DNA from 3 places in the Paenarthrobacter sp. TAF1 genome. Region 2 is predicted to be linked to each of the others. Evidence: predicted binding sites of a transcription regulator. Region 2 holds the regulator's gene; each other region holds the start of a gene.
What was found. The regulator HrcA, encoded in region 2, represses chaperone genes, less so after heat shock. The targets are predictions, from matches to a motif close to TTNGCACTCGNNNNNNNCGAGTGCNAA.

Region 1 (3,823 bases), on a different contig from region 2:
ACTGACGGGCCTGCTCGTTCAGGGACGAAACCATTTGGCGGTAGCTGGGGAGGCGGCCACCCGGAGCCGGGTTGGACGCCTCCCACGGTGCCAGCCAATCACTGTTCCGGGAACGGACCTCGGACCATTCCCGCTTGTCGCGATAGCGGATGGGCCGAAGGGCCAGGTCTCCGCACTCCAGCGTTACCGGCCAGATCGCAGACCCGTACATCCGTGTTACTGGGGAAGCGTGGCGGTGAAGTTCGGCAGCCACTCACGCAGCTCAGGACCAAGGTCTTCGCGTTCGCACGCGAGCTCGATGCACGCCTTCAGGTAGCTGAGCTTGTCGCCGGTGTCATAGCGGCGGCCGCGGAACACCACGCCGTACACGCCATAGCCTTCGCCTTCGCCGGCAGCCAGGACCTCAAGCGCATCGGTCAGCTGGATTTCGCCACCGCGGCCGGGGCCGGTCTGCTCCAGGACTTCGAAGACGGCCGGGTGCAGCACGTAGCGGCCAATCACGGCGAGGTTTGACGGCGCCTCTTCCGGCGACGGCTTTTCCACCAACTGCTTGATGCGGACGTAACCGTCCTCGCCGATATCCTCGACGTCGGCGCAACCGTAAGCGCTGATCTTGGAAGGCTCGACCTCGATCAGGGCTACCACGGAACCGCCGGTCTTCTGCTGGACCGCAATCATTTCGCTCAGGAGGTCGTCGCGGGCGTCGATGAGGTCATCGCCCAGCAGGACGGCAAAAGGCTCGTAGCCGACGTGCTGCTTTGCACGAAGGACTGCGTGGCCGAGGCCGTTCGGGTCGCCTTGGCGGACATAGTGGATGTCGCCCAGGTTGGTAGCCGACTGAATCGCTTCCAGCTTGGCGGTGTCGCCCTTCTCAGCCAGGGTCGCTTCAAGCGCCGGAACACGGTCAAAGTGGTCTTCCAGGGCGCGCTTGCTGCGTCCTGTGATCATGAGGACGTCGTGCAGGCCAACCTTCACCGCTTCTTCGACGACGTACTGGATGGCGGGCTTATCGACCACAGGCAGCATTTCCTTCGGCATCGCCTTGGTGGCGGGAAGGAACCGGGTACCAAGACCCGCTGCGGGGATGACGGCCTTACGGACAGCGTTGTTATCGAGAGTCACCGGACTAATGTAACGGAAGGAAGAGAGCATCAGCTAAACCCCCCGCCGCGCGGGCCGCACATTTTATTGCCGGCAACACACAAGGAAACACTTTAACCGGACCCGACGAACCCCCAGGATTGGATACAGATGGCGTCGAAAGAAGACATCCGCCGCAACCGGCGGCTGTACAGAAGGGCCCTGACACCAGGGCAAATCGCTGTTGCGGGCGAAGCGATAGCCAGGCACGGTTCCTCGTGGGCCAGCTCCGTCACGTCCGGAACACCGTCGTCGTTCGCGGTGTACGTGGGAGTCGCCTTCGAGCCACCCACCATGCCACTGCTTGAAGCCCTCCACGAAGCGGGCCATGAAGTCCTGCTCCCCGTCTGCGAACCGGAACGGCAACTGAGTTGGGTGTATTGGACGCCGTCCACGGTCTTCACAAGGTCCGCCTACGCTCCCATCGACGAACCCACCGGTGAGCGCCTGGACAGTTCAGTCGTCGCTTCGACGGCCGGAATCTTCATGCCGGCCACCGCAGTGGACCGGGACGGGAACAGGATTGGCCAAGGCGGCGGTTATTACGACCGGCTCCTGCAGGGCCTGGACGCGTCCGGCCGGCGGCCGCCCACCATCGCGGTGGTGTACGACGACGATCTGTTGCCTTCAGGCTCCATACCCGCCGAGGCCTTCGATCGCCCGGTGCGGGAAGTGCTGACACCTTCGGGCGTTGTGGTTCTCGACAACGCAGCGGAGCCCGTCTGACTCCCGGTCATTTCCGGCGGGTTCCGGTTGGTGAGCTCCGGCACAAGTGCTGGCACACCTCAGGGGGACGGATGATAGAATTGGCACTCAGGCCCTGGGACTGCTAATGCGGAAATTATTCGGCACGGCGGAGCAGGACCTGAACTTTGTCCTAAAGGAGGAACTCAGTGCCCACATACGCATACGCCTGCAAAGACTGTGACCATGCCTTCGACATCGTCCAGTCCTTCTCAGACAGCTCCCTGACAGAGTGCCCTGAATGCAAAGGCACGCTGCGCAAGAAGTTCAACAGCGTGGGCGTCGTGTTCAAGGGCTCTGGTTTCTACCGCACTGACTCCCGTGACGCCAAGGGCAGCACAGTATCCGCTGCGCCCACGTCACCGGCTGCACCCGCAGCTGCGGCCACGCCCGCTCCCGCACCGGCCGCCGCGGCGAGCTAGCCCCGGAACTTTTCCACATAGGCAACCCGGCCCCTGTTAGGCGGCCGGGGCTGCTGGCTACCGTGGCGGCATGTCACACTCCGCCCGTAGCGCCTTCCTTGCCCATGCCGAGCGTCCAGCTGGAACAGCTGGACATGAACGGTTGCCGTACCACCCCTCGCCCTCCCCCAGGCGCTTTCCACGGGGGTTCGGCCGTGCGCGGCGCAACGGACCTCCAAAGCGAAAGCCCACACTCAGGGCGTGGCTTTCCCGCAACCGGCGGCTTTGCGTCGCGCTGCTTCTATGCCTTGCTGCCGGTCTGGCGGTACAGCAGCTGACTCCTGCGTCGGCCGCCCGGGTCAGCGTCCTGGTCGCAGCCCGTGATCTACCGGCCGGCGCGAGCCTGAAGGAGTCAGATTTCACCAGGGTCGATGTCGCAGCCGAACTGGCCATCTCCGCGTGGGTGGATGATGTCGCGACCCTGGTTGGGCGCCAGCTGGCCTCTCCTTTGGGCAAGGGACAAACACCCACGGACTCAAGCCTCCTGGGCCCTGGCTTGCTCGCGGGCACTCCTGCAGGTTCCGCTGCCGTCCCCCTGCGCATGGCAGATCCTTCTTCCATCCAGCTTCTGTCGCCGGGGCAGCTGGTGACCGTTGTCCTCACGGCGTCCGGCAGTTATGACGAATCCCGCCAGAGCCAGGTTTTGGCTGGCCCTGTTCCTGTTCTCTGGACTTCGGCCCAGGGCGGCAAGGCCGGCGAATGGCTTGGCACCAGCGATACAGAAGGGCTGGTGGTGGTCGCTGCCAACCCCCAACAAGCAGAAAAGCTTGCCGGCGCATCCACGCAAGGCAAGCTTTTCTTTGTTCTGGTCAGCCCATGAAGCTGCTCAATCGCTCATCCCCAGTGCGGGGGCTTCTGTTCCTTCAACCACTGCTCGTGGTCATAGCCTGCTTCATCGCCCCATCTGCGGGGATCGTCCTCCGCGGCCTTGGTGGGGAGGATGCCGCCCGAGCTGTGCTTGGCAGCCGTCGGCTCGGCGGCGTTTTCAGCTGCCGTGTTGTCCGATCCACTGTTCTCCCCGGCAGAGCCGTCGGTGGAACCATTTCCTTGTTCCGTCATTGGTGCTTCTTTCCTGTCCCCTGTCTGGTCCCGCGTCCCCTCCGCATCCTCCTCGGGTTGGTGATCCGGTCCGGTGGCCGGGGAACGGGTGAACACAGGCTGAGCCTTGTCCAGATTCAATTGTTCAACATCCATGTCCAGGAAGCCATGTTGAGACGGCTCGGCAGCCTTCGGAATGTGGTTTTCCAGTCCAAGGTAGGAACCGATGCGATCGGCGCAGGAGGACGGGTCCGTGAAGACTTCGATCGTCCACAGCGACATGTAACGCCACCCCATGCGCTCCAGCAGTTGAGGCCGCAGCCGGCTGCGTTCACGGACACTCATGCGCCGGTATCGTTCCGTGCCATCGGACTCGATGGCGACGGGCGTGGGAATTTCAGCACCTTCCCTGCCAATGGTGTGCACAGGATCAGCGGCTG
Region 2 (9,435 bases):
GGACAGCACATCGGTGGCTCCCGGCTCGTCCATCAGCTCAATGTGCAGTTTCTCCATGGCGGGTTCGTCCACCAGCAGGATGGACAGCTCTGCCTGGGGGTGGATATACAGGCGCTCAAAGATGAAGCGGGACAACGTCACCAGCTGCGCTTCATCCACTGCCACGCCGGACTCGTTGTTGACTTCAATGCTCATTTACGTTCTCCACGTTTAGGTGTGTGTGCTGCCTCTGCGCGGTGGGCATCATCCCACGCGCTGTAGGCGGAGACGATATCGCCCACCAGGCGGTGCCGTACTACGTCTGCGGCCTCGAGGATGGAGAAATTCACGTCGTCGATCCCGGTCAGGATTTCCCGGACAATACGCAGCCCGGACGTTGCTCCGAAGGGCAGGTCGATCTGCGTGACGTCACCGGTGACCACCATTTTGGAGCCAAAGCCGAGCCGGGTCAGGAACATCTTCATCTGTTCCGGAGTGGTGTTCTGGGCTTCATCAAGGATGATGAAGGCGTCGTTGAGGGTCCGACCACGCATGTAGGCCAACGGAGCCACTTCGATGGTGCCCGCCGCCATCAATCGCGGGATGGATTCCGGATCCATCATGTCGTGCAGGGCATCGTAAAGGGGGCGCAGATAGGGGTCGATCTTGTCGCTCAGAGTGCCGGGAAGGAATCCCAGCCTCTCCCCCGCTTCAACGGCGGGCCGCGTCAGGATGATCCGGCTGACTTCCTTCATTTGGAGCGCTTGGACGGCCTTGGCCATGGCCAAGTAGGTCTTGCCCGTACCTGCAGGGCCAATTCCGAAAATCACCGTGTTGTCGTCAATGGCGTCAACATAGTTTTTCTGGTTCAGCGTCTTGGGCCTGATGGTCTTGCCACGGCTGGAAAGAATGTTGTGGGTCAGGACATCCGCAGGGTTCTGCACAGACTGGGTCCGCAGGAGGGACACCAACTGCTGGAGCACATCAGGCGTGACCAATGTCCCCTTCGCCACAAGACCGCGCACTTCCTCAAGGAGGCGCATGATGCGGGGAATGACGGTTGCGGGACCGGTCATGGAAAGCTCGTTGCCCCGGACGTGGAAGTTGACGTCCTGGAACTGTTCCTCGATGTACCGCAGGGCTTCATCGTGGCTGCCCAGCGAGTGAACCATCTGGTCGGAGTTGTCGAAGGTGACAACTTCCGTGCGCGTGCCCGGTAAGGTGTGCGGGAACTCGGTGGTCGGCTGGTTCCCGTTTCCGGTCCTGAGCCGCCCGTTCAAAGATTCACTCATAGTGCTGGCCCTACGGCCTGTTCTCCTCCGGTTGATCGTATGACGCAATCCTACGCCAGCGCGGCCCGGGATGAACCTCGCCAATGGTCCGGATCACTGCCGCCGCTGCACTGCCGACATTTTGTCTCAACTCGGCATCAAGCCGGTATCAATCATGTTTCAGTTGGCCGGCGTCCGCAGAAACCCGGCCGGACGCCGTCGACGATGTGCCAAGCTGGCATAGCGGGTGGTCGAGCCCCCGCAGTTCCGACCCCAGCGGCCCGCCCCATAGGCGGCCGCGTTTTGCATCGTAAGACAGGAAACGCCATCACCGAGCCAGCGAGCAACGGAAGCGGCGCACGCAAGCGGACCAAGTCCGCCGTCGTTGCGCCGGCGATGCTTGCTGTCATGCTGCTCACTGGTTGCATCGCAAACGGCGGAGGGGGCAGTCAGGCGACACAGAGCTCGCCTCCGATGACGGTCCAGGACGCCCCTGCGAGCAACGCACCACTGGAAACGACGCAGGCGTCCACCAAGATTCCGGTCTACTGGATCGGGCGGAGCAAGGAGGAGGTCTACCTCTACCGTGAGTTCCGGGACATTTCCGGTGACGGCAATCCTGTGACGACGGCCCTGCGGATCATGATGGCGGAAAAGCCCCTGGATCACGACTTCTTCACGCCCTGGCAGGAACCAGGAAGCCTGGCGACCTCCATCTCGGGGAAAAACGTGATCACCGTTGATGTGTCCCGCGACGCCTTCAACTCAAACCTCGATGCCGGGATGGCACAACGGGCCATCCAGCAGCTGGTTTACACGGCGTCCGCCGCGGCATCGTCCTCCGGACTCATCAACTCCGGACAGCAGATCCAAGTGGTCATTCTCGTTGACGGGCACAAGGACTACATGGCCTTCGGCCAAGTGAAACTTGGCGAACCCATGACGCGTGATGCTTCCTTGGTGGCGCCGCTGTGGATCATCGATCCGCAGGAGGACGTGTCCCTGCCCCCTGGTTTGATCAAGTTCAACGGGCGCACCACGGACAATTCACGGCCCATCAGCTGGCAGCTCCTTCAGGACAACGGCAAGGGTGAGAAGTCGAGCCTGCTCACGGGCCAGACCAAAGCAACCGGCGAACCCGGGCAGTATGGTCTGTTCAGCTTCGGCGCGACACTGAAACCCGGAAAATATGAATTGCGGGTAACCGAGGTCGACGATGCCGGCAAGGCCATAGAATCGAGCACGGACACCCGGTTGTTCACCGTGGCCTGATTCGACGTTCGCCGGCTACCAGCGACCGAGGACGTCGCTGGCCAGGACGACGGCGGCGGGTCCCGCCGTCGACGACCGCAGGACATGGTGACCCAGGAGGGCCGTCACGGCCCCTGCATCGCTAAGCCGTGTCACTTCACGCGGCGAAATCCCGCCCTCAGGCCCCACGATCAACAGAACCTCACTGGGCGAAGCACCGTTGACATCCAGCCTCTCCAGGACCTCCCGCAGAGGGTTTTTGGCGTCCTCGTGAAGAATGACGGCCAAATCGGCCTCGGCAACGGCTTTCACCAAACCGCTGGAGTCGACGATCGGGCGGATTGGAGGTACCCAGGCCCTGCGCGCCTGTTTTGCAGCCGCGGTGACCACTGACTCCCATTTCGCATGCGCCTTGGCTGCCCGCTCCGCCTTCCAGCGCACGATGGATCGCTCCGACTGCCAGGGAATCACGGCATCAATGCCCAGTTCCGTTGCCGTCTCGATTGCGAGCTCGTCGCGATCACCCTTGGCCAACGCCTGAACCAGTACCAATCGAACGTCCGGCTGGGCTTCGAAGACGATGTCGGTGGCGGTCACCGTCAGGGCACCGGGCGCCGCTTCGGCGACCACTCCAGTGAGACGGGCACCTGCGCCGTCGGCGATGTCAACGGACTCACCGACGGCCAAGCGCTTCACCGTCACTGCGTGGCGGGCCTCCGGACCCTCCAGGACAAAATCAGTACCGGGCGCTACGTGGCTGAGGCTGCCGGCCGGTGTAAAGAAAACGGGGTTGCTCACCGCTACAGGTTACCGAGCTTGTCCCGGAGCTTTGCGAACATGCCACCACTGGCCACCAGTTTTCCTTCGGTGAACTGCTCGCCGCGGAGCTTGGCAAGCTGCTGGAGGAGTTCTTCCTGTGCATGGTCCAGTTTGGTAGGTGTTTCCACATGCAGGTGAACCTTGAGATCGCCGCGGCCGTAGCCCCGCAGGTGCGTTACGCCGAGGCCACGAAGGGTGATGACCTCTCCGGACTGCGTGCCTGCCTTCACTTCGATGTCCTGTGCGCCGTCGAACGTCTCAAGCTGCACGTCGGTCCCCAAGGCAGCAGCCGTCATGGGCACGCTGAGGGTGGCGTGGAGGTCGTCGCCTTCGCGTACGAACGTGGAATCGTTGTTGACGCGGATCTCCACGTACAGATCACCGGCCGGACCACCTGCAGGTCCTGCTTCGCCCTGGCCGGACAGCTGGATTCGCGTACCGGTAGCGACGCCGGCGGGAACCTTGATGGTGAGCGAACGGCGGCTCCTGATGCGTCCCTGGCCGTTGCATTCGTTGCAGGGATCCTTGATGACGGTGCCGAAGCCTTCACAGGAACCACAGGGGGCGGTGGTCATGACCTGCCCCAGAATGGAGCGGACGGCGCGCTGAACCTGGCCGCTGCCACCACAAATGTCGCAGCGTTCAGGGTGGGTGCCCGGGCGGCAGCAGCTGCCGTCGCAGGTGGGGCAGACCACGGCTGTGTCCACTTCAAGCTTCTTGTTGACGCCGAACACGGCATCCTTGAGGTCGATCCGAACGCTGATAAGGGCGTCCTGGCCACGTCGTACACGGGAGGCGGGCCCTCCGTGTCCACCGCCGCCGCCAAAGAAAGTGTCGAAGATGTCCTGGAAGGCGAAGCCCTGGCCGGCGTAGCCGCCGCCGAAGCCGTTATCAGTGCCGTTCTCGTTGCCCGTGGCATCGTAGACGCGGCGCTTCTGGGGATCTGACAACACTTCGTAAGCGTGCGTCACGGCCTTGAACTGCTCCGCGACATCTTCACCCGGGTTTACGTCCGGGTGGAGTTTCCGCGCCAACTTGCGGTACGCCTTTTTGATCTCTTCCCCGGTGGCTTCCGGCGAGACTCCCAAAACGTCATAGTGGCTGCTCAAAGTCGGTATCTCTTCCTGGTTGTACTGCGGATGTTTTCCCGGGCCGGTGTTCAGCCGCCGAGAATGCGGGAAAGGTAACGGGCCACGGCACGAACTGCTGCCATGGTGGTGGGATAGTCCATGCGGGTCGGTCCAAGGATTCCCACCTTGGCGCCGGAACCGTAGCCGGTGGCCACTACAGAGGCCTCGGCCAGGCCGTCGTACGGATTCTCCCGGCCAATGCTGACTGTCACGCCCCGGGGATCGTCTCCCATGTCCGACAACAACCGGAGCATGACAACTTGTTCCTCAAGGGCCTCAAGCACGGGACCGATGCTTAGCGGGAAGTCAACGTTGGAACGTGCGAGGTTGGCCGTACCGGCCATCAGAATGCGTTCCTCACGGCTGGTGTCGCTCAGGGATTCCAAGCCAGTGGCCAGCCTTTGGGCGAGGGCACGAAGATCCGGCGGGCAAAGGGCCACCACCGACGGTAACACCTGCGGCAGGAGTGCCAGCTGGGTGCCGGCGATGCTGCCAAGGAATCGTGACCGCAACAACATCAAAGCCTCGTTCCCCACGTCCGAACCGGCGTCGATGACTTTTTGCACGACGCTCCCGGTGTCCGCAATGAGGACCACCAGCACCTGTTTGGGGGCCAGCAGAACGAACTCCGCGTGGCGGACCAATGCGCGGTGCGAGTGGGGATACTGCACGACGGCGACCTGGTTGGTCAGCTGGGAAAGGAGCCGTACTGTGCGCTCAAGAATGTCATCGACGTCGTCGGGTCCTTCAAGCAGCGAGTGAATTGCCCGACGCTCGGCGGCGGACAACGGCTTGACCTGGGAGATGCGGTCAACGAACAGGCGATAGCCCTTGTCAGTGGGGATTCGGCCGGCGCTGGTATGCGGGGCGGCAATAAGACCTTCTTCTTCCAGGACAGCCATGTCATTGCGGATGGTGGCACTGGAAACACCCAGGTGATGACGCTCAACGAGGGCTTTCGATCCCACCGGCTCCCGGGAATGCACGTAATCCTCAACGATGGCACGCAGCACTTCCAATTTGCGTGGCTCACTCATTGCTACACCTCCTGACGACTGCCATGGTCCATGGGACCGGTCCCCGCGGGACCTCCAATGGATCACCGCACACTTAGCACTCAACATGCCCAAGTGCTAACAAGTCTAGTATGAGCCACCACGTTGTTAGCATTGAAACCGTCCGAGGACTGCATCCAGGGCGGCGTCCCGATACCGGCTGACGGCAACCCGCCCCTGTCCCCTTTCACATCACCACAGAGGTAGGAATTCCTTGGCTTTCGACAATTGGGGCCCGCAGGACCTGACCGCTCCAGCCAAACGCCAGCTCCCTGAGGTGCCGGTGCAACGCGGCATGGTCCTCGAAGACGTCCAGTCAGGATGGGTGGGCGAAGTCACCCGGGTGGAAAAGACCGGTGGCATGCACATCGTGTCGCTCGAGGACAGGCGCGGTAAAACGAAGTCGTTCCAACTCGGGTACGGATTCCTTCTCGAAGGACAAGCGATCAGGTTGATGCCTCCGGCCCCTCGCCGGCCCGCTTCAGCGGTTCAGGCGAATCGCACGGCCTCGGGTTCGGTAAAGGTCCAGGGGCAACGGGCGCAGGTCGCGAAGGCCAGCCGCATCTGGGTGGAGGGCAAGCACGACGCTGAACTCGTGGAGAAAGTCTGGGGTGACGACCTCCGTGTTGAAGGAATTGTGGTGGAACCGCTCCACGGCGTGGACGACCTCAAGTCCGCCATTGCCGACTTCCGACCCGGTCCCGGCCGCCGCCTTGGCATCCTGGTGGACCACCTCGTGGCGGGCTCAAAGGAGTCCCGGATCGCAGCCGAGGCCATGACTGTCCCCGGCGCTGCAGGCAACGTCCTGATCGTGGGCCACCCTTATGTGGACGTGTGGCAGGCCATCCGGCCGAAGGTCCTGGGCATCGAGCAATGGCCCGCCGTTGCCCGCGGCACTGATTGGAAGACCGGGATTCTCACGGCCTTCGGTTGGCCCCACGAAACAGCGGAGGACATCGGGCTGGGCTGGCAGCGCCTGCTGGGCGCAGTGCACAGCTATGCGGACCTTGAGGCATCGTTGTTGGGGCGTGTGGAAGAAGTCATCGACTTCCTCACCGTCCCGTAGTCCACGGTCCGGATCATCAGGATCCGGCATGCTTCCGGGGCGTTGGTCCCGGGAAGGACGCGCGGCCCGGTATTCTTGGACAGCAACACAGCAGCATCTTTAAAGCATTTAAGGCAAAGGGAAGACACCGTGGCAGATAACGCTCCTGAAGAACCGGGCAGCGCCGCAGGCCGGCCCCAGTACCATGGCGCCCCTGCCAACGCACTCCCGTTGACAGCCAGCGAGGACAGGCAGTGGGCCACTTTGGCCCACTTCGGCGGCATCCTTGGATGCTTGCCGGCTCTCCTGATCTACCTGATTTTCCGCGACCGCGGGCCGTTCACAGCGCAGGAATCCAAGGAGGCACTGAATTTCACGTTGCCTCCCACCATTGCCGCCGTCTTGGCCAACATCCTTGTCCTGCTGCCGGTGGTGGGAAACATTTTTGCCGTCATTGCCACGGGTATCTGGGTGGCACTGACGTGCTTCTCTGTTTCAGCGGGCATCCGGGTCAACCACGGCCAGCCCCACCGCTACCGTTTCAACCTGCGCTGGATCAAGTAGGACCCCGATCCGCCCGATGAATCCGGGGGGTCCGGGGGGTCCGGGGGGTCCGGGGGGTACGGTACCGGGCTGTCAGTCCCAGGCGAAGGTCAGTCCGGCAGGATCCTGCGGACTACGGCATCTGCGAGCAACCTGCCCTTAAGGGTAAGAACCAGTCGTCCCTTGAATGCCTGAACCGGATCAACCAGTTCGTCAGCAATGAGGCCCGCCATCGCGTGGCGCCCAATCGCATCCAGGGCATCTACGGCAAGGCCCGTTCCGAGCCGCGCCTCCAGCATGATCCGCTCGACTTCCCGGGTGCCGGCGTCGAGGGTTTCGCGCCCTGCGGCAGGTGAGGTCCCTGACCCCAATCGTGATGCGTAGGCCGTGGGGTGTTTGACGTTCCACCACCGGACACCGCCCACGTGTGAGTGCGCGCCGGGGCCGATTCCCCACCAATCGTCTCCGCGCCAATACGCGAGGTTGTGCTTGCACGCCTGATCCGGAGTCCTCGACCAGTTGCTGACTTCGTACCAGTTCAAGCCGGCCGAGGAGATCATCTTGTCCGCCAGTTCATACTTTGCGGCGTGGTCGTCGTCGTCGATTCCGGGCACCTGGCCACGCTTGATCTGCGCGGCAAGTTTGGTGCCATCCTCGACTATCAATGCGTAGGCGCTGATGTGGTCCGGCCCGTACGAGAGCGCCGTCTTGAGTGAGAACTCCCAGTCCTCCATGGACTCCCCTGGTGTCCCGTAGATAAGGTCCAGGCTGACGGAGAGGCCTGCTTCGCGGGCCCATTGCACCACCAGCGGCACCCGGCTGGGAGTGTGGGTGCGGTCCAGCACTTTCAGCACGTGCGGAACCGCAGACTGCATGCCGAAGGACACGCGGGTGAAGCCCGCGTCCGCAAGCACCTTCAAGGATTCGGGTGTTACAGAGTCGGGATTGGCCTCGGTGGTCACCTCAGCGCCGGGCTCCAAGCCCCAGTAGCCGACGGCGGCGCGCAGGATCTCTGCGAGATCCTCCGCAGGCAGGAGCGTGGGCGTACCGCCACCAAAAAATACTGTGCTTAGTGGACGATGCGGAAGGCCAGAGGCCTCAAGGGCCGTCGCCGCGAAAGCGACTTCGGAAACAGCCGTGGAAGCATAGGCATCCTGCGACGCTCCCCCGCCGAGCTCCGTGGCGGTATACGTGTTGAAATCGCAATAGCCACACCGTACGGCACAAAACGGAATGTGCACGTAGAGCCCGAATTTGCGTTGCTCGACGCCGTCCAGCACCTGCGGTGGCAATAATCCATCCGCAGGTGCCGGATCGCCCAAAGGAAGGACGCTGGGCATTTACTTCTTGGCCTTGTCCTTGGACTCGTCGGTCGTCAGTGCTGCGATGAAGGCCTCCTGGGGAACCTCAACGCGGCCCACCATCTTCATGCGCTTCTTGCCTTCTTTTTGCTTTTCGAGCAGCTTGCGCTTACGCGTGATGTCACCGCCGTAGCACTTGGCAAGAACGTCCTTGCGGATGGCACGGATGCTCTCACGGGCGATGATGCGGGAGCCAATGGCTGCCTGGATGGGCACTTCGAACTGCTGCCTGGGAATAAGCTCGCGGAGCTTTCCGGTCATCATCACACCGTAGGCGTAGGCCTTGTCGCGGTGGGTGATGGCGCTGAACGCATCCACTTGTTCACCTTGTAGCAGGATGTCGACCTTGACGAGGTCGGCGACCTGTTCGCCGTCGGCCTTCCAGTCCAGCGAGGCGTAACCGCGGGTCTTGGACTTCAGGAGGTCGAAGAAGTCGAACACGATCTCGGCCAGCGGGATCCAGTATCGGAGCTCCACGCGGTCCTCGGACAGGTAATCCATGCCCTTCATCTGGCCGCGGCGGCTCTGGCACAGTTCCATGATTGCGCCAACGAACTCGTTGGGCGCCAGGACCGTGGCAGAGACCATCGGCTCGCGGACCTCGGAGATCTTGCCTGTGGGGTACTCGCTGGGGTTGGTGACGTGGACGACGCGCTTGTCTTCCAGAGTAACCTCGTACTCCACGTTCGGAGCAGTGGAAATGAGGTCCAGGTTGTATTCACGCTCGAGGCGCTCACGCGTGATTTCAAGGTGCAGAAGCCCCAGGAAGCCCACACGGAAACCGAAGCCCAGCGCAGCGGAGGTCTCGGGCTCGTACACCAGGGCGGCGTCGTTGAGCATGAGCTTTTCGAGCGCATCGCGAAGGACCGGATAATCCGTGCCATCCAAGGGGTACAGGCCCGAGAAGACCATCGGCTTGGCATCTGCGTAACCGCTGAGGGATTCCGACGCCGGCTTGGCCAGGTTGGTGACGGTGTCGCC
Region 3 (3,823 bases), on a different contig from region 2:
TCGCATCTTTGCCCTTGGCGGGTTTGGCGGGGAGCAGCTGCTTCCGCAGTTCCTCGGGTGTCACTGCCGTGCCGCGCTTCTTGATATCCAGCACGGTGATGCCGTTCGACTTCACCCAGGCCTTGAGGGCCTTGACGTTGTACGGCATGACGTCCAGCACCTTGTAGGCCCGGGCAAACGGAGTGTCGTGGAGTTCCGGGGCGCAGATATACGCGATGTGCTCGTCCACCAGGTGCCCGCCCAGCCGCTCGGCGACGTCGGCCACCAGGCCTGCGCGGATCACCGCACCGTCGGGTTCGTAGAGAAAGCCTTCAACAGGCCCGACGGCGGCTGCCGGGCCACCGCCGAAGTCCTCGCCGCTGGTGATTTCGGCGGCGCCTTGGCTGCCAAGGAGCAATGCGGCGCGGCGGACGCCCGGGCGGGCTACTGCGTTGAACCAGAGAGTGGCCTCGGTGACATCGCCGCCCACGGAAACCCATTGGGCCTCGCAGCCCGAAGGCACCGTGTCGTGGGGGATGCCCGGGCCCATCTTTACCCCTACTGCACGCCCGGTGGCCGCCACGCTCTCCACGAAGGACAACGGGGGCGAGAACGCCTCCGGGTCCCAGATTCTTTTGGTTCCCGACGTGGACGTGGTGCGTCGGGCAGGGTCCATCCACACGCCGTCGATGCCCTCGAGGTCCATTGATTCCGCGTCCGAGTGCACCACCGTTGCATGCGGGAAAGGCATGAGGTTGATCATGGCGCAGGCAGCGGTGGTTTCGTCCATCTCCACAGCGGTGACAGCAATGTCCATGGAAGCCATCGCCATGGAATCGGCGCCGAGGCCGCAGCCGAGATCGGCCACATGGGTGATGCCGGCCTGGGCAAAACGTTCGGCGTGGCGGGCGGCGACGTTCAGCCGGGTTGCCTGCTCCAGGCCCGCCTGGGTGAACAGCATCTGCCGGGCGAATTCGCCGAACTTCGCCTCAGCCCGGGTCCGTAAGCGTGATTGGGTCAGGACGGCGGCCACGAGTTCCGGGGAGTGGCCGGCCTTGCGGAGGCTGGCATTGACGCTGAAGGCATCAGCCTCACGGTAGGGTCCCAGCGAGGCAAGAAGCTCCCAACCTTCAGTGGTCAATAAAGGTGCGATCTGTTCCTGCGGTGCATGAGGCATGGGAACAAGCCTAGCGTCGCGCGTCATGGCTGCGTGACTGGGGAATCAGCCGGATAGGGTTGTTTTCATGGAAGACAACGCAGCACCACAGCCCTCCCGCCTCACCACGTATGCCCGTCCCGCCCTGATCGCGGGCGCTGTCATCGCGGTGGTCTGCATAGGCTTGCTGATCGTTATTTTCGCGCTGGATTCCTTCAACGCAGCGGCCTACTCCGTCAGCGGCAAGAGCGTGAACGATGCGACGGATGAGGCACGCGACATCCGCGACCTCTACGCCGGTGCGCGCCTCGGCGGGATCATCGCGCTGGTGGTTTCCGGCGTCGTGGCGGTGGCTTCGGCGGTGGTGCTTTACCTGAACCGCGGCAGCGCTTCCTTGGATGAGGACGACGACGGCGAAGACTACGACCTTGATGACCTCCGGGACCAGTGACAACGTTCACCGATGACGAAATGCTGGCACTCACCTTGACCGAGTGCTAACGCCTTACATAGAGTCTAGTTAGCACTCTCCCCTTGAGGGTGCTAATCACGCCAGGCGTCCACCGGCACCGCGACGACGGTTGTACGCCACGGCACCCTAGTTCTTAGTCCATGAATCAGCTCATGAAAAGGAGAGTCCGAGTGTCGGTCTCGATTAAGCCTCTTGAGGATCGTATTGTTGTTCGCCCGCTCGAAGCAGAGCAGACCACGGCTTCCGGCCTGGTTATTCCGGACTCCGCGCAGGAGAAGCCGCAGGAAGGCGAAGTTGTTGCAATCGGCCCCGGCCGCTTCGATGACAACGGCAACCGCGTACCGGTTGACGTAGCTGTTGGCGACGTCGTCATCTACTCCAAGTACGGTGGAACCGAAGTCAAGACCGGCGGCAGCGAGTACCTCGTTCTGTCCGCCCGCGACGTCCTTGCGATCGTCGTAAAGTAACTTCCTGGAGCCCCGCACCGCCGTCGCGTTGGAATCATTCCGAGCGTCAGCGGTGCGGGTTTTCTGTCTCGAAAGGACACAACCATGGCAAAGCAGCTTGCTTTTAACGATGCTGCCCGCCGGTCTCTTGAGGCCGGTATCGACAAGCTCGCCAACACTGTCAAGGTGACGCTGGGCCCGCGCGGCCGCAACGTCGTCTTGGACAAGAAGTGGGGCGCCCCCACGATCACCAACGATGGTGTCACCATCGCCCGTGAAGTTGAGCTTGACGACCCCTACGAGAACCTTGGCGCCCAGCTTGCCAAGGAAGTAGCCACCAAGACCAATGACGTTGCCGGTGACGGCACCACTACGGCAACCGTGCTGGCCCAGGCCCTGGTCAAGGAAGGCCTGCGCAACGTTGCTGCCGGCGCAGCTCCCGGCGAGATCAAGCGCGGCATCGAAGTTGCAGTGGAAGCCGTCGCTGCACGCCTCCTGGAGAATGCCCGCGAAGTCGAAGGCACCCAGGTAGCCAACGTCGCAGCCATCTCCGCGCAGAGCGATGAAGTCGGCGAGCTCCTCGCCGAGGCCTTCGGCAAGGTAGGCAAGGATGGTGTCATCACCATCGAAGAGTCCTCCACCACGCAGACCGAGCTGGTCCTGACCGAGGGCATGCAGTTCGACAAGGGCTACCTCTCCCCGTACTTCGTCACCGACGCAGAACGCCAGGAAGCTGTCCTCGAAGACGCCCTCATCCTGATCAACCAGGGCAAGATCTCCTCGCTGCAGGACTTCCTGCCGCTGCTCGAGAAGGCCCTGCAGGCCAACAAGCCCCTCTTCATCATCGCTGAGGACATCGAAGGCGAAGCCCTTTCCACCCTGATCGTCAACCGTATCCGCGGCACGCTCAACGTCGTTGCCGTCAAGGCTCCGGGCTTCGGCGATCGCCGCAAGGCCATGCTCCAGGACATCGCTACGTTGACCGGTGCGCAGGTAGTTTCCCCGGACCTGGGCCTGACGCTGGACTCCGTTGGCCTCGAGGTACTCGGTACCGCCCGCCGCATCACGGTCACCAAGGACAACACCACCATCGTTGACGGTGCCGGTTCGGCCCAGGACGTTGCCGACCGCGTTGCACAGCTCCGCGCTGAGCTGACCCGGACGGATTCCGACTGGGACAAGGAAAAGCTGCAGGAACGCCTGGCCAAGCTCGCTGGCGGCATCGGCGTCATCAAGGTTGGCGCAGCCACTGAGGTTGAGCTGAAGGAAAAGAAGCACCGCATTGAGGACGCCGTTTCCTCGACGCGTGCAGCCCTCGAAGAAGGCATCGTTTCCGGTGGCGGTTCCGCCCTGATCCACGCCCTGAAGGCCCTGGACGAGTCCCAGGCGGTCAAGGACCTCGAAGGTGACGCTGCGGCCGCTGTAGGCATCGTTCGTCGCGCACTGGTCCAGCCGCTGCGCTGGATCGCGCAGAACGCCGGCTTCGACGGTTTCGTGGTCACCGCCAAGGTTTCCGAACTCGAAGCCAACCACGGCTTCAACGCCAAGTCCGGCGAGTACGAGGACCTGATCGCCGCCGGCGTGATCGACCCCGTCAAGGTCACCCGCTCTGCACTCCGCAACGCCGCTTCCATCGCTGCCTTGGTTCTCACCACCGAGACCCTGGTTGCCGAGAAGCCCGCTGAGGAAGAAGACGCGCACGCAGGCCACCAGCACTAAGCGCCTGTCCCGCGGAAACCCCGGTCGCACCTAGTTGTGACCGGGGTTTCT

Region 1: AB4Y81_RS08120 (FmdB family zinc ribbon protein) is a predicted target of HrcA. The motif match lies at 1,947-1,973, and genes of this name have one in related genera.
Region 3: groES (co-chaperone GroES) is a predicted target of HrcA. The motif match lies at 1,610-1,636, and genes of this name have one in related genera.

Annotation. Positions count from the first base shown of each region.
Region 1 is NZ_JBFRDO010000004.1:407,654-411,476, forward strand. Features, by position in the region: gene AB4Y81_RS08105 (GNAT family N-acetyltransferase) at 1-211, opposite strand, end outside; gene galU (UTP--glucose-1-phosphate uridylyltransferase GalU) at 217-1,152, opposite strand; gene AB4Y81_RS08115 (5-formyltetrahydrofolate cyclo-ligase) at 1,252-1,866, shown strand; gene AB4Y81_RS08120 (FmdB family zinc ribbon protein) at 2,034-2,306, shown strand; gene AB4Y81_RS08125 (RcpC/CpaB family pilus assembly protein) at 2,377-3,165, shown strand; gene AB4Y81_RS08130 (AAA family ATPase) at 3,180-3,823, opposite strand, start outside.
Region 2 is NZ_JBFRDO010000001.1:224,409-233,843, forward strand. Features, by position in the region: gene ybeY (rRNA maturation RNase YbeY) at 1-195, opposite strand, end outside; gene AB4Y81_RS01025 (PhoH family protein) at 192-1,271, opposite strand; gene AB4Y81_RS01030 (GerMN domain-containing protein) at 1,647-2,522, shown strand; gene AB4Y81_RS01035 (16S rRNA (uracil(1498)-N(3))-methyltransferase) at 2,538-3,299, opposite strand; gene dnaJ (molecular chaperone DnaJ) at 3,302-4,429, opposite strand; gene hrcA (heat-inducible transcriptional repressor HrcA) at 4,480-5,487, opposite strand; gene AB4Y81_RS01050 (DUF3097 domain-containing protein) at 5,720-6,571, shown strand; gene AB4Y81_RS01055 (DUF4870 domain-containing protein) at 6,701-7,114, shown strand; gene hemW (radical SAM family heme chaperone HemW) at 7,204-8,433, opposite strand; gene lepA (translation elongation factor 4) at 8,434-9,435, opposite strand, start outside.
Region 3 is NZ_JBFRDO010000004.1:432,464-436,286, reverse strand. Features, by position in the region: gene AB4Y81_RS08215 (THUMP-like domain-containing protein) at 1-1,156, opposite strand, end outside; gene AB4Y81_RS08210 (hypothetical protein) at 1,224-1,586, shown strand; gene groES (co-chaperone GroES) at 1,778-2,074, shown strand; gene groL (chaperonin GroEL) at 2,159-3,772, shown strand.